Regions from separate parts of the Enterobacter sp. RHBSTW-00994 genome, predicted to be linked through region 1. Evidence: predicted binding sites of a transcription regulator. Region 1 holds the regulator's gene; each other region holds the start of a gene.

Region 1 (4,982 bases):
CCTCCAACGGTGTATCGCGCGCTGGATTTCCTGCTGGAACAAGGCTTTGTGCATAAGGTTGAATCAACAAACAGTTATGTTCTGTGCTACTTGTTTGATCAGCCCACCCATACCTCTGCGATGTTTATCTGCGACCGCTGTGGCGTGGTGAAGGAAGAGTGTGCGGAAGGTGTTGAAGACATCATGCATACGCTGGCAGCGAAAATGGGCTTTGCACTGCGTCACAATGTTATTGAAGCACACGGGTTGTGCTCAAACTGCGTAGAAGTGGAGTCCTGCCGGCATCAGGGTGAATGTCACCACGACCACTCGATTCTGGTAAAGAAAAAACCCCGCTGACGGCATAGAAAAGGGCGGCTCAAAGCCGCCGACAGGGAGTACATCCTTGTACTTACGGGTATAACCTGTTTACCAGCGGTAATCGTTACGTTTTTCCCAGTCACCCACTTCTTTCTCTGCCTGTTCTTTAGCGTAGCCGTAACGCTCCTGAATTTTACCGACAAGCTGATCGCGTTTACCTTCGATGACGGTCATATCATCATCAGTCAGCTTACCCCACTGCTCTTTCGCTTTACCTTTGAGCTGTTTCCAGTTGCCGCCGATTTCGTCTTTATTCATCATCACATCCTCATCGTTCGGTCATTCAATAGTGAAAAGGGTCGCCCGAAACCTTCATTTCATGCTGGACGTGATAATAATTTTAGTCGAGCCTGTGGCATCTAAGAATTTATTCAGAATCTTTTACCATCAGGAGATTTTAAGGCGTTATGAAAACCAGGTGTTATTCCGCCAGTGGCGATGCCAGATAACCGCCAGTGATAACCCTCGCAGGGAAAGAAAGACCGCCAGTGCCAGCCATAGCCCGTGGTTACCCAGATACGGTAACGTGAGCAACGTCAGTGCAAATCCAGCAGCGGCAACGGCCATACTGTTGCGCATTTCCGCTCCACGCGTCGCACCGATGAACATGCCATCCAGCAGATAACACCAGACCCCCACTATCGGTAGTACCACCTGCCAGATGATGTAGTGGCCTGCCAGTTCGCGCAGTGCCGGTAATGACGTTAATAGCCCCACAATATGTTCGCCCAGGAAGGCGTAGATCAACGCAAAGATCAGCGCCACCAGCCCCGCCTGACGGCAGGCCGCGCGCCAGACATCCTGCAACTGACCGCTTTCCCCCGCACCGTACGCGTGCCCGGAGTGGGCTTCAACGGCATAGGCAAAGCCGTCCAGTGCATAGGCGGTAAAGGTCAGCAGCGTCATCAGTACTGCATTAACCGCCACAATCTCTGGCCCAAGGCGCGCGCCGAAAACCGTGAGCGCACCAAAACAGAGTTGCAGGAGGAACGAGCGGAGCATAATGTCGCGATTCAGCGCCAGGAGTTTACGGATATTGCCGCGCCAGGCTGCTTTCAGCATCGCCAGAGAGATACCGCGCATTTTCAGCACCCGCCACACCATCCATAACCCAATGATGAACGTCCCGTACTCCGCAATGGCAGTCGCCAGTGCCGCCCCCTGCACGTTCATGTGCAGCCCCATCACCAGCCACAGGTCGAGCACAATGTTGAGGATATTTCCCACCACCAGCAGGATCACGGGGGCACGCGCGTACTGAACGCCCAGCAGCCAGCCAAGCAACACCAGGTTTGCCAGCGAGGCCGGAGCACTGAGCCAGCGGATCTCAAGAAAGCGACGAGCCTGTTCGAGAACGGCCTCGCTACCTCCTACAATATGCAATGCGAGATCGATTAGCGGAGCACGTAACAGGACGATCACAGCACCCGCTCCCAGCGCCAGAATCAATGGCTGAACCAGAGCACGCGCCAGACGAAGCGGATCTTTCGCACCAAACGCCTGAGCGGTAAGACCCGTGGTACTCATCCGCAAAAAAAGCAACAGCATGAAGAGGAAGCTGGTCGCTGTCGCGCCAATCGCCACACCGCCCAGATAGACCGGCGAATCCAGATGGCCAATTACTGCCGTGTCCACCAGTCCCAATAACGGAACGGTGATATTCGAAAAGATCATTGGCAACGCAAGACGCCACAGCGCCTTATCTGAAGCAGTCAGCAGTGACATGAGAAAATACCGGGGCAGGAAAATAAGTCAGGCTGCGGGGATACCGCAGCCTGTCAGGAAGAGATTACAGCCATTCACCGTTACGGATAACGCCAACGGCAAGGCCTTCAATAGAGAAACTTTGCTCGCGAAGGTCAACTTCGATAGGAGAAAACTCGCTATTTTCTGGCAGAAGCTGAACGGTATTACCCTGTTTTTTCAGTCGCTTAACGGTCACTTCATCATCGATACGCGCGACAACAACTTGCCCGTTACGCACATCCTGCGTTTTATGTACCGCCAGCAAGTCACCATCAAGAATACCGATATCTTTCATTGACATGCCACTTACGCGAAGCAGGAAATCAGCGCTTGGTTTAAACATGCCTGGATCAACCTGGTAATGGCCTTCGATATGCTGCTGTGCCAACAGAGGCTCGCCCGCAGCCACTCGGCCTACAAGCGGAATACCGGTTTCTTCTTCCACCAAAAGGCGAATACCACGTGAAGCACCGGAAACAATCTCCAGGACGCCCTTACGTGCCAGCGCTTTGAGGTGCTCTTCGGCAGCATTTGGAGAACGGAAACCCAGACGCTGAGCGATCTCCGCACGCGTGGGTGGCATACCCGTCTGGCCGATATGATCCCGGATGAGATCAAACACCTCTTGCTGCCTGGTCGTTAACGCTTTCATTCCGCCCCCTGGGTGTATATACAGTTATGCTGTGAGTATATACAGTCAAAGGTGATTTTGGAATCAAAAACTGCACAAAAAACCAGGGAGTTACTTATTCCTGAAGGCTTATCGGAAATGTGACCAAAGAAGCGTGCCCCAGGTAATCATGGCGGTAATAATCGCCAGTAATACCGCTGCGGAACCCATATCTTTCGCACGCCCAGAAAGCTCGTGAAAATCAGAGCCAATACGGTCCACCACAGCTTCAATAGCACTATTAAGAATTTCCACTATCATCACCAAAAGCACCGAGCCAATAAGAAGAACGCGGGTGATAGCATCAACATCAAGGAAACAGGCGATAATCACCGCGACAATAGCGGCGATACCTTCCTGACGGAAAGCAGCCTCATTGATCCAGGCGGCGCGGAAACCTTTCCATGAATAGCCAGCTGCTTTGATAATTCGGGTTAACCCAGTGGTATTATTGGCCATTAAAAGAACCTTTTATGAGAAATAGCGTCAGTAACTATAGCCGCAGTCCATTTGACTGCCGCCTGAAGTATGACGGGTAACAACAGAAATTTTGCGCGCTTTCTGTTATCCTTGCGCAGCAATTGCATTATTAACCAGAGGCTTTACATCGTTTATGTCCGGCTGGCCACGAATTTACTACAAATTACTTAATTTACCATTAAGCGTCCTGGTAAAAAGCAAGTCTATCCCAGCAGAACCCGCGCTGGAATTAGGGCTCGATACCTCTCGCCCTATTATGTATGTTTTGCCTTACAACTCGAAGGCTGACTTGCTGACGCTCCGCGCCCAATGTCTGGCGCATGACTTACCCGATCCGCTTGAACCGCTGGAAATTGATGGCACATTGTTGCCACGCTATGTCTTCATCCACGGCGGACCGCGTGTGTTTACCTATTACACGCCAAAAGAAGAGTCCATCAAGCTGTTCCATGATTACCTCGACCTGCACCGCAGCAACCCCGATCTGGATGTTCAGATGGTTCCGGTGTCGGTGATGTTTGGTCGTCGTCCTGGGCGCGAAAAGGGTGAAGAAAACCCACCGCTGCGTATGCTTAACGGCATCCAGAAATTCTTTGCGGTGTCATGGCTAGGCCGTGATAGCTTCGTGCGTTTTTCCCCTTCCGTCTCCCTGCGCCGAATGGCGGACGAACACGGTACGGATAAAATCATTGCGCAAAAACTGGCGCGTGTTGCGCGTATGCACTTTGCCCGTCAACGTCTGGCTGCTGTAGGCCCACGCCTTCCGGCGCGTCAGGACCTTTTCAACAAGTTGCTGGCTTCCAAAGCCATAGCACGCGCTGTTGAAGACGAAGCCCGTAGCAAGAAGATTTCACACGAGAAAGCACAACAGAATGCCATCGCCCTGATGGAAGAGATCGCTGCGAACTTCTCCTATGAGATGATTCGTCTGTCCGATCGTATCCTGAGCTTCACGTGGAACCGTCTCTATCAGGGGATCAACGTGCATAACGCAGAGCGTGTGCGTCAGTTGGCTCACGACGGTCATGAAATTGTCTATGTGCCCTGCCACCGCAGCCACATGGACTACCTTCTGCTCTCCTACGTGCTTTATCACCAGGGGCTGGTTCCACCGCACATTGCTGCCGGTATCAACCTGAACTTCTGGCCAGCGGGCCCGATTTTCCGCCGCCTGGGTGCGTTCTTTATTCGCCGTACCTTCAAGGGCAACAAACTCTATTCCACCGTGTTCCGTGAGTATCTGGGCGAGCTGTTCAGCCGCGGCTATTCCGTTGAATATTTCGTTGAGGGTGGCCGTTCCCGTACCGGGCGTCTACTCGATCCGAAGACGGGCACGCTGTCGATGACGATTCAGGCGATGCTGCGTGGGGGAACGCGTCCTATCACACTGGTTCCGATTTACATTGGCTATGAACACGTCATGGAAGTGGGAACCTACGCGAAAGAACTGCGCGGAGCGACCAAAGAGAAAGAGAGCCTGCCGCAGATGCTGCGCGGCCTGAGCAAGCTTCGCAACCTCGGCCAGGGCTATGTGAACTTTGGCGAACCAATGCCACTGATGACCTACCTGAATCAGCATGTACCAGAGTGGCGTGAGTCTATCGATCCAATCGAAGCCATCCGTCCCGCCTGGCTCACCCCAACGGTAAATAACATTGCGGCCGATCTGATGGTGCGTATTAACAATGCCGGTGCGGCTAACGCCATGAACCTGTGTTGTACTGCA
Region 2 (4,982 bases), 530 kb from region 1:
GGGAACGGCAGCGCTTCGGCGTTTGCCTGCACATATTCAACATTGCCCACAACACCGATGTTACGCAGCTTCTCACGACCCATTTTCAACATGGAGTCGTTGATATCAGCCAGAACAACACGACCGGTTTCACCCACCAGGCGGGAGAATTTCGCCGTCAGGTCGCCCGTACCGCCAGCCAGATCCAGAACCGTTTGCCCACGGCGCACGCCGCTACAATCGATAGTGAAGCGTTTCCACAAGCGATGAATGCCGAATGACATCAAATCATTCATCACATCGTATTTCGCCGCCACGGAGTGAAATACGTGAGCCACCATGTCAGCTTTCTGTGCTTTGGCGACAGTCTGAAAACCAAAATGCGTCGTGTCTTGTGAATCGTCAACCATCTCAGAGCCTGCTTGTTCAGTAAAATGTTCGTGAAGTGTAACAGATTGGCCGCGTTTGCCCTACGATTCAACCACCACCAAAGAGACGATCACTCGGTTCAGACGATGGTATTTTTGTCTCTAAACCGTTGCCTTCACTGTTTAAATTTTGTTCGCCCCTCCCTTCGCGCAGCCGATATTCTTCGTCCTGCGCGGTCGCCTGTTCGACTAAATCCGGATTAATCTCGCGTTTAACCTCAACCCCCAGGCTGCGGAATGCTTCTGCTTGCACCAGTAAATTCCCACGCCCGGAAGAGAGTTTTTTCATCGCCTGCCGGTAGTTGTCCTGCGCACGATCCAGGTTTTGCCCAACAGAAGACATATCATCAACAAACAGACGCAGTTTGTCATACAGCTTACTGGCACGATCGGCAATCTGCTGCGCGTTACGGCTTTGGTGCTCATAGCGCCAGAGGTTGGCAATGGTTCTCAGGGCCACCAGTAATGTCGTGGGGCTGACCAGCATAATATTGTTTTTCAGCGCTTCAGTGATGAGTTCTGGTTGCCGGTCGAGCGCCAGCAGGAAGGCGGGTTCAACCGGGATAAACATCAGGACATAATCCAGGGAACGCAGCCCTGGCAACTGCTGGTAGTCTTTTCGGCCCAACAACCGGATATGGTTACGCACCGAAGCGATATGCTCCTGCAACGCTGACTCACGCGTGAAATCATCCTCGGCATTGAAATAACGCTCATAGGCGACCAGCGTCATTTTGGCATCAATAACAACGTCTTTGCCCTGCGGTAATCGTACGATGACATCGGGTTGCATCCGCGCGCGCGTATCCGTTTCTATGCTGACCTGGGTTTCATACTCATAGCCCTCTCGCAGCCCAGAGGCCTCCAGCACGCGAGTCAGGACAACTTCGCCCCAATTCCCCTGAGTTTTGTTATCACCCTTAAGCGCACGCGTCAGATTGACGGCTTCCTGCGCCATCTGAGCATTAAGCTGTTGAAGGTTACGAATTTCATGCGCCAGCGTGTGGCGTTCGCGCGCCTCCTGGCCAAAGCTGTCCTGAACCTGGCGACGAAAACCGTCCAGTTGCTCGCGCAGCGGCGTCAAAAGGCCATTCAGACTTTGGCGGTTTTGCTCATCAACGCGGCGGTTACTGTGCTCGAAAATACGGTTAGCAAGGTTTTCAAACTGCTCGCTCAGGCGCTGTTCACTGTTGATCATCTGGCGGATTTTGTCTTCCGCGTGCAGTTGAGTGGATTCAAGGCGGGTGGTTACCTCACGGAGATCGGCTTCCAGCGAGGTGTTGATATCGCGCAGGTTGCGCAGTTCATTGTTGAGCAATTCGCACTCATCACGCCAGTGAGAACTTTGAGCAAGCTGTTGTTTTGTCGCACTTAACTCTGCGACCATCTCTTCACGCTCTGCCAGTTGATCGGCTTTCTGATGCGCGTGCTGGTAGCTGGAAATCAGCCAGCCTATTCCCACGCCCACCAGCGCAATCACCGCATAAATCAGGATTGAGATATCCACAATGCCCCCTGCATCAACGTACTACCCGCACAAAATAGAATTGTGCTGTATAAACGTCCAGTTTGAAAGGGTTTTCCTGCGAGGCACTACGCAAAAAATAAAAGGCCGAACATGTCGGCCTTTTATCTCAGAAATGCGAATTAGATCAGACGACGAGCCGCTTCAACCACAATTTTCACTGCATGGCTTTCAGTTTGTTTCATGGTTTCTGCGTTCGGGATCTCCTGCTGAGTACGGTTGACGATAACGCCCGCCACCATACCGGCACGCAGACCCTGGCTCGCACACATCGTCAACAGCGTTGCAGATTCCATTTCGTAGTTCATCACGCCCATAGACTGCCACTCTTCCATTGAGCCTTTGAAACGGCTCACCACACGGCCAGAGAAGGTGTCGTAACGCTCCTGGCCTGGGTAGAAGGTATCAGAAGAGGCGGTGACGCCAATGTGGGTCGTTGCACCAATCGCTTTCGCTGCATCAACCAGTGCAGTTGTGCATTCGAAGTCAGCAACAGCCGGGAATTCCATTGGTGCAAAGTGCAGGCTTGCCCCGTCCAGACGCACAGATGCCGTCGTCACCAGTACGTCACCGACGTTAATGTGCGGCTGGATAGCCCCGGTCGTCCCAATGCGCAGGAAGGTGCGAATGCCCAGTTGTGCCAGCTCTTCCACTGCGATAGAGGTGGATGGGCCGCCAATACCGGTTGAACATACGATCACGGCTTTACCGTCCAGCTCTGCACGCCAGGTGGTGAACTCGCGATGGGATGCCAGCTTAACCGGCTTATCCATCAGCGCGGCGATCTTTTCCACACGCTCAGGGTCACCAGGGACGATAGCGAGCGTGGCCCCTTGTAAATCATTTTTAGTGAGGCCGAGATGAAAAACATCAGACTTAGACATAGGTGGCTCCTCTGTGGGTCGGTTAGTCAGAAGAAGTAAAACGGTACTTTACAGAAGCACCAGGCTTAATTTCGTGACTGACATCACCATGAATGAAAATGCTTGCAGTTAATTTCCATAAAATAGTGATTTACATCACATTAACAAGTTATATCGTAAGGTGTTGCACAAAAGATAGACCGTTTCGGGCACTGTGAGTTGTTACCCTGGTGTCTATATTTACCTTTGCGTTAACTCATTGGTACGGAGAATGCCATGACTGAAAAAACACGTTTTGCACCTGCAGCGGCCCCGCATGCTTCAACAATCATCTCAACCCCGGAAGATGCCATCAGCGCAGGTGAAACATCTATACCCTCGCAGGGTGACAATATGCCTGCTTACCACGCACGCCCGAAATCAGCCGAGGGGCCTCTTCCTATCGTGATCGTGGTTCAGGAAATTTTTGGAGTCCACGAACATATTCGCGATCTGTGCCGTCGACTGGCGCAGGAAGGTTATCTTGCCGTTGCGCCGGAACTCTATTTCCGCCAGGGCGATCCCAATGATTACGGTGATATCCCGACGCTGTTCAATAATCTGGTAAGCAAAGTACCAGACGCACAGGTGTTGGCCGATCTGGACCATGTTGCCAACTGGGCTGCCCGTAATGGCGGCGATCCCCATCGTTTGATGGTAACGGGTTTCTGCTGGGGTGGACGCATCAGCTGGCTCTACGCCGCGCACAATCCACAGCTTAAAGCAGCCGTGGCGTGGTACGGGAAACTGGTGGGAGAGAAAACGCTCAACTCACCTAAGCAACCAGTTGATGTCGCCATTGATTTAAACGCCCCTGTGCTGGGCTTGTACGGCGGCGAGGATACCAGTATTCCCGTTGATACCATTGAGACGATGCGCCATGCACTCCGTGCTGCAAACGCGAAGGCGGAAATCGTAGTGTATCCGGAAGCAGGTCACGCGTTTAACGCGGACTATCGCGCGAGCTATCACGAAGAGTCGGCAAAAGATGGCTGGCAAAGAATGCTGGCGTGGTTTGCTCAGTACGGGATTAAAAAGTAGCCGCCCTGAAACAGGTGTGTTTGCTCACACTATTTCAACAATTTTTTTAATTCAAAAAACGTACAGCATCGAATTTTTTGCTGCTGTACGTGAAGTTATGACCCTCTTCACAGTCATTTACCTCCCCCTGTCCGAATGCAAAATTTTCGTTGCTATGCGCCAAACTTTTTTCCTGTTTAACCCCTCTTTTCTCCTGGATACTCAGTAGCAGAACGAACGGAACGGTTGATTTTCAAACAGGAGATTTATCATGACGCAATCCGCATTTCACGCTCAACCTTTTGCTTTACCTTTTGATCTTAATACCACTGCACTCGTTATGATCGACATGCAGCGCGACTTTGTCGAAGCTGGCGGCTTTGGTGAAGCGCTGGGTAATGATGTCTCGCTAGTCCGAAGCGCAATTGAACCTTGCAAAAAGGTTCTGGCAGCAGCGCGCAGCATGGGGTTGATGGTGATCCATACACGTGAAGGACACCGTGCAGACCTCAGTGATTGTCCATCGGCCAAGCTTACGCGCGGCGGTAAAACCTTTATCGGTGAAGCAGGTCCGATGGGGCGTATTCTGGTTCGTGGCGAAGCAGGTCATGACATCATTCCTGAGCTTTACCCTATTTCTGGCGAGCCGATCATCGACAAACCCGGTAAGGGCGCGTTTTATCAGACCGACCTGCATCTGATTCTACAAAACCACAGTATCAAAACGCTGATTGTGTGTGGCGTGACGACCGAAGTCTGTGTAACGACCACCGTACGCGAAGCCAATGACCGCGGCTATGAGTGCATCATCCCTGAAGATTGCGTGGGCTCCTACTTCCCGGAATTCCAGAAATACGCACTGGAAATGATCAAAGCTCAGGGCGCAATTTTCGGGTGGGTGAGTGACGCAAATGCCATTATTGAAGGGCTGAAAGGGTAATCCCGATGCTTCCTGCGTGCTCGCTAGGGTATCTCTTTCCGGCCAAAGCAACAGCAACGCTTAAGGTTCACAGCGTATTTCAGCACGCACTGAATCTGCGTTCAGAAGAGGGAGAGCTCCTAACCCTCTTGTGCGCAAAGAGATACCAGAATCTGGCCGATGCCGCACGCGTCGCCCTGCCGGAACAT
Region 3 (4,982 bases), 1.8 Mb from region 1:
CCTGAATCATCAGGATCACTCATTAACAAAAATTGTTTATGACCGGGAAGAACGTAGCCAGTTGGCGATTGAGCAGGGAAAATTCACCGAAGAACACTTTATCAAACCGAATAAAGCCATTCTTGAACAATGGTCTGCTAACTACGCTATTTGACTTACCGAAAATAAAAGGTGAATGATTATGAAAAAATTACTACCCACGTCTACTGCTGGCAGCTTACCGAAACCGTCCTGGCTTGCGCAACCAGAGACACTGTGGTCCCCCTGGAAATTGCAAAATGACGAACTGATTGAGGGGAAAAAAGATGCCCTGAGTTTGTCCTTATTTGATCAACTGCGTGCAGGCATTGATATTGTCAGTGATGGGGAGCAAACGCGTCAGCACTTTGTCACCACCTTTATTGAGCATCTCAGCGGTGTGGATTTTGAGAATCGCCAGGTGGTCAAAATTCGTAATCGTTATGATGCCAGTGTCCCGACGGTTGTGGGTGACGTTACCCGCCAGAAACCGGTGTTTGTTGAAGATGCTAAATTTTTACGTCAGCTTACCCGCCAGCCGATTAAATGGGCGCTGCCTGGGCCGATGACGATGATCGATACGCTTTATGATAATCACTATAAAAGCCGTGAAAAGCTCGCCTGGGAATTTGCCAAAATTCTCAACCAGGAAGCAAAAGAGTTAGAGGCTGCGGGAGTGGATATCATCCAGTTCGATGAACCTGCCTTTAATGTATTTTTTGACGAGGTGAATGACTGGGGAATCGCGGCTTTAGAAAGAGCAATTGAAGGCCTTAAATGCGAAACCGCAGTACATATTTGCTATGGATATGGCATCAAAGCCAATACTGACTGGAAAAAAACGCTCGGCTCAGAGTGGCGACAATATGAAGAGGCGTTTCCAAAACTGCAGACCTCGAATATCGATATCATCTCCCTGGAATGCCATAACTCACGTGTTCCAATGGACCTGCTCGAACTGATTCGCGGTAAAAAAGTTATGGTCGGGGCGATTGATGTGGCAACCAATACCATCGAGACGCCGGAAGAGGTCGCCGATACGCTACGCAAAGCACTTCAGTTTGTCGATGCCGACAAACTCTATCCATCGACCAACTGCGGCATGGCTCCCCTGCCTCGTCGGGTCTCCACGGGCAAACTGAATGCGTTAAGTGCAGGCGCAGAGATCGTCCGGAAAGAACTTTCGGCAAACTAACGACACCAAAACCCTGTTTTCCACGAACGGATAAATGGGGCTGATTTCCGCGGTTGAATGTCTCCCCCGTCGTGGAGGACAGTATGTCCCTCCACTTCTGCTTTGGCATTCTCCACTGAATTCGGGTTAACTGCGCGCCTACGAACACCAGAATGCTGTCAACCGGTGTACGATAATCTCTGGGGGTGTATCGCCCCCCCCTGTTATTCATTACGCATCCTTTCTCATTTCAGCAATCAAACCCACCCCATTACAGAACAATCATTGATACGTGCATTGGTTATTCACCCATGCCTCCCGGAAGATCAAGTCATACCGGTTTAGCAACGACACCCTCTCTTACTTCGCAACAGGCAGATCGGAAAAACGTGTGGTATAAGACGGGGAAAGCATTTCGCGTTTCATTGCCCAGGATTTTTCAATTCCCTGCCCTGCAAACCACACTTTTCCTTTCCCGGAGACATTGACGCGGTCAAGGGTGGCCATCAGAGCCGCACTGTTGGCGCGGGGCTGGTTGTCGTCAAACAGATTAAGCTGCGCGACACCGTGACTGAAAAAGTCCGCCAGCATCACACCGGCCTTCATATAGCGATGCCCATCGTTCCATATCCCTCCGAGTCCCTCAGTGGCGGCGCGAATAATGTCCCGCGTGTCATTTGTCGGGGTCATCAGTGTTACGGATGCCTGATTCCCGTAATAAATTTCATTTTCAGCATGTGGGCTGGTGCGCATAAATACACTGACGAAGCGGCAAAACTGGTGCTGGGCACGTAACTTTTCCGATGCGCGCTCCGCATAGGCGCAAATGGCCTGGCGCATATCTGCATAGTGCGTAATGCGATGCCCAAAAGAACGGCTACAGATGATCTGTTGCTTCGTCGGCGTAAACTCTTCCAGCGCAAGACAGCACTCACCACGAAGCTCACGCACCGTGCGCTCGAGAACGACGTTAAAATGCTTACGTATGACCCACAATGAACTTTCCGCCAGTTCAAGCGCCGTGGTAATGCCCATCTCGTTTAACTTTTTACTGATTCGCCTGCCCACTCCCCAGACTTCGCTCACCGGCACAACCGCCAGCAGCTTTCGCTGGCGATCTTTATTTGATAGATCGACCACTCCCCCTGTCCTTTGCCATTTCTTGGCCGCAAAATTTGCCAACTTCGCCAGGGTTTTCGTCTGGGCAATCCCCACGCCGACGATGAGCCCGGTATTTTGACGGACCTGGCTACGCATTTTATGCCCAAATTCCGCCAGGGAAATGCAGTTGCTGATACCCGAAACATTCACAAACGCTTCATCTATTGAGTAAATTTCTATCGCCGGGGAGATATCGGCCAGCGTCTGCATAACTCGATGGCTAAGATCGGCATACAGCGTGTAATTGGAACTAAAAAAGTTGATTCTGGACGGATAGGTATTTGCTTTTACCTTAAAAAACGGTTCTCCCATTTTGATGCCGAGTCGCTTTGCTTCTGCTGAAAGCGAAATAATGCAGCCGTCATTGTTAGATACCACCGCAACAGGCTTTCCCTGAAGGTCCGGACGAAAAACCGTCTCACAGGACGCGTAGAAGCTGTTGACATCAACAAGCGCGAACATGTCTGTGTGTCTTCAGTGAATGGGTGACCACGCCGAAGATCTGCAACTCCTCTTCAGACTGAAACGTAATAGGCTGATAATGCCTGTTGTGCGCAAGCAACCTCAGGGTTGGACGAATTTGTAGCTCCTTCACCGTAAATTCACCGGCGACGGAGGCTACAACAATGTCGCCATGCACCGCCGTCAACGACCGATCAACCACCAGCAGATCGCCGTCACCGATCCCAGCCCCGACCATCGAATCGCCACTGACTCTGACAAAATAGGTTGCGCTGGGATGTTTTATTGCCAGCCGATTCAGATCGAGACGATCTTCAACGTAATCCTGTGCCGGGCTGGGAAAGCCGCAGGGCACATGCTCTAAAAAAAGAGGTAACTCAATAAGTTGAGTGGCGTGATACGAAAAGAGGATGCTCATTATTGCCTTGCCTGCGTGATACTGTATATAAACACAGTATTACGCTTTTAGGCTATCCTGCAAGACTCTCCAGGCGCAAAAAACAGAACCCACTGAAATAACGACACATTCAGATAAAGAGAGCCGGATTTCATCCGGCCCGTGGCGGGTTTAACAGGTGAAGGCTTTATTTTTCGCCAGTAAGAAAGGCCGCAAATAGGCCACGGTATTTGACAGTGGGATCACATCGTCGCTCAGCTTTATATTAAGCTCATTATTTATATAGTTTTTTCTGGCTTCAATTCTCGCCCATAACTCAGGCCAAAGGTGTTGTATCTCCTTCTGAAGCGCAGGATCTGCCAACGCGATACTCTCTTCGGCGCTTATGCCGGTGTACCCCGGGACGGATGGAATAATATCGATCTGCAGGATCATTCCGCTTTTCAGGGTTTCCGTAGAGGCGTTATAGACTGGGGATGACATCCACTCTTCGTCTGCGCTGAGATGCCCTGGATTCAGATGCCATCTATATTTTTCTTTCGGCAGAACGGACGAGATCAGGGAGTACATCTCCCCGCCCTTCATCCCAATTTTTATCGTTTCGAGCCAGGTAACAACAGCACCAAAGTAGGGTTTCGCTACGCGTTCAAGATAGTCTTTTTGCGTTTCCGGCAACTCGCTCTCATCAGCAATGACAAAACCAGTCCGGCTGGAAAGCCCGCCTTTAAAACCGGTCGTCATGGAAAGAGGCTGGCCTCGCTGCACCGGTTTATATGTCGGGTAAAGGTTGGCCTTTTCAAAACGTTGCCCGGCAGCGGCAATCGTTACTACCGTATTGTACTGGCCTTCTGCCGTGAGATAGCTGCCCAATTGCGCCTCGCGAATCCCCGGCTCCACGGCATTCATCGCGTTCAGTATGCAGGTTGACGCAAGATTTGCGCCGTACTCATAATGTGCAATCTCATTCGCGTTATTGGTGATCCGGACACCCTTATTTCCGCCAATAAAAAGATGTGCGGCATTTTCCAGGACCGTACTGGCCGAAATACTGTTGCGAATGGCGTCGACAATAAACCAGGGTAAATCGAAAAGTTGCTTATTGTCAGCCAGAGATGAAGTAAACATTTTCCAGCCGACTAATCCAATGCGGGACATGGCACTCAACCCAATTTCATCGAACAGCACACTCAGGGGTTTATCGTTTTCCATCGGCTGGTTAGGCAGCGAGAATAGCGGGCTGTGCTTAAGCGTGACCGGCAGGCGGGAATATGTCGCCATCTTCAGATTTTCATTGCCGAGGATCACGGTCGCGTCACCGTTTTTCTCCAGCACCAGCAACCCCTCTTCAAAGCGGGGAATAAACCCCGTCAGGTACTCAAAGTTGCTGCCGTGTTCTTTGTCGGCATACACAATAATGGCGTCAAAATCCTCAGCATCCATTCGTTTCAGGACATTGTTCTTACGTTCCTGCATCGTTGCGTCGGTAAGCGGGACAGGTGCAACGCCCGGAAACGCCGGTGGCGCAGCCGTAACCTGTAAATGAAGTGCGCTAAAATCCATGTTATTGACCTCAAATTCTGATGTAAGCCCGTCGTGGAAAGGCATCAAACCAATTGCTCAGTGATACTGTCTGAACTGAGCTGGACCAGCCCTTTCACGCCATAGTGATATCCCGTTTTATCATGCCGGAGACGAATTTCGCGAATATGCTGATTAGGGTTGTTATCCAGCATATCCTGAACACGCGGCAGGACTTCTTCACCGTAATCT

What was found. Region 1 encodes LexA, which represses DNA repair genes until DNA is damaged. Its sites were predicted from a motif close to TNCTGTATGTACATACAGNA; they were not measured.
Region 2: rmuC (DNA recombination protein RmuC) is a predicted target of LexA. The motif match lies at 1,958-1,977, and genes of this name have one in related genera.
Region 3: umuD (translesion error-prone DNA polymerase V autoproteolytic subunit) is a predicted target of LexA. The motif match lies at 3,253-3,272, and genes of this name have one in related genera.

Annotation. Positions count from the first base shown of each region.
Region 1 covers NZ_CP056199.1:276,346-281,327, reverse strand. The annotation lists gene zur (zinc uptake transcriptional repressor Zur) at 1-339, shown strand, start outside; gene HV346_RS01300 (CsbD family protein) at 409-618, opposite strand; gene dinF (MATE family efflux transporter DinF) at 766-2,085, opposite strand; gene lexA (transcriptional repressor LexA) at 2,150-2,758, opposite strand; gene HV346_RS01285 (diacylglycerol kinase) at 2,867-3,235, opposite strand; gene plsB (glycerol-3-phosphate 1-O-acyltransferase PlsB) at 3,390-4,982, shown strand, end outside.
Region 2 covers NZ_CP056199.1:4,634,578-4,639,559, forward strand. The annotation lists gene ubiE (bifunctional demethylmenaquinone methyltransferase/2-methoxy-6-polyprenyl-1,4-benzoquinol methylase UbiE) at 1-389, opposite strand, end outside; gene rmuC (DNA recombination protein RmuC) at 457-1,914, opposite strand; gene udp (uridine phosphorylase) at 2,055-2,816, opposite strand; gene HV346_RS22150 (dienelactone hydrolase family protein) at 3,072-3,875, shown strand; gene HV346_RS22155 (cysteine hydrolase) at 4,126-4,794, shown strand; gene HV346_RS22160 (DUF2877 domain-containing protein) at 4,923-4,982, shown strand, end outside.
Region 3 covers NZ_CP056199.1:2,108,594-2,113,575, reverse strand. The annotation lists gene HV346_RS10165 (DUF1852 domain-containing protein) at 1-154, shown strand, start outside; gene HV346_RS10160 (methionine synthase) at 182-1,213, shown strand; gene umuC (translesion error-prone DNA polymerase V subunit UmuC) at 1,553-2,815, opposite strand; gene umuD (translesion error-prone DNA polymerase V autoproteolytic subunit) at 2,799-3,233, opposite strand; gene HV346_RS10145 (aminopeptidase P family protein) at 3,384-4,772, opposite strand; gene HV346_RS10140 (NagC family transcriptional regulator) at 4,817-4,982, opposite strand, start outside.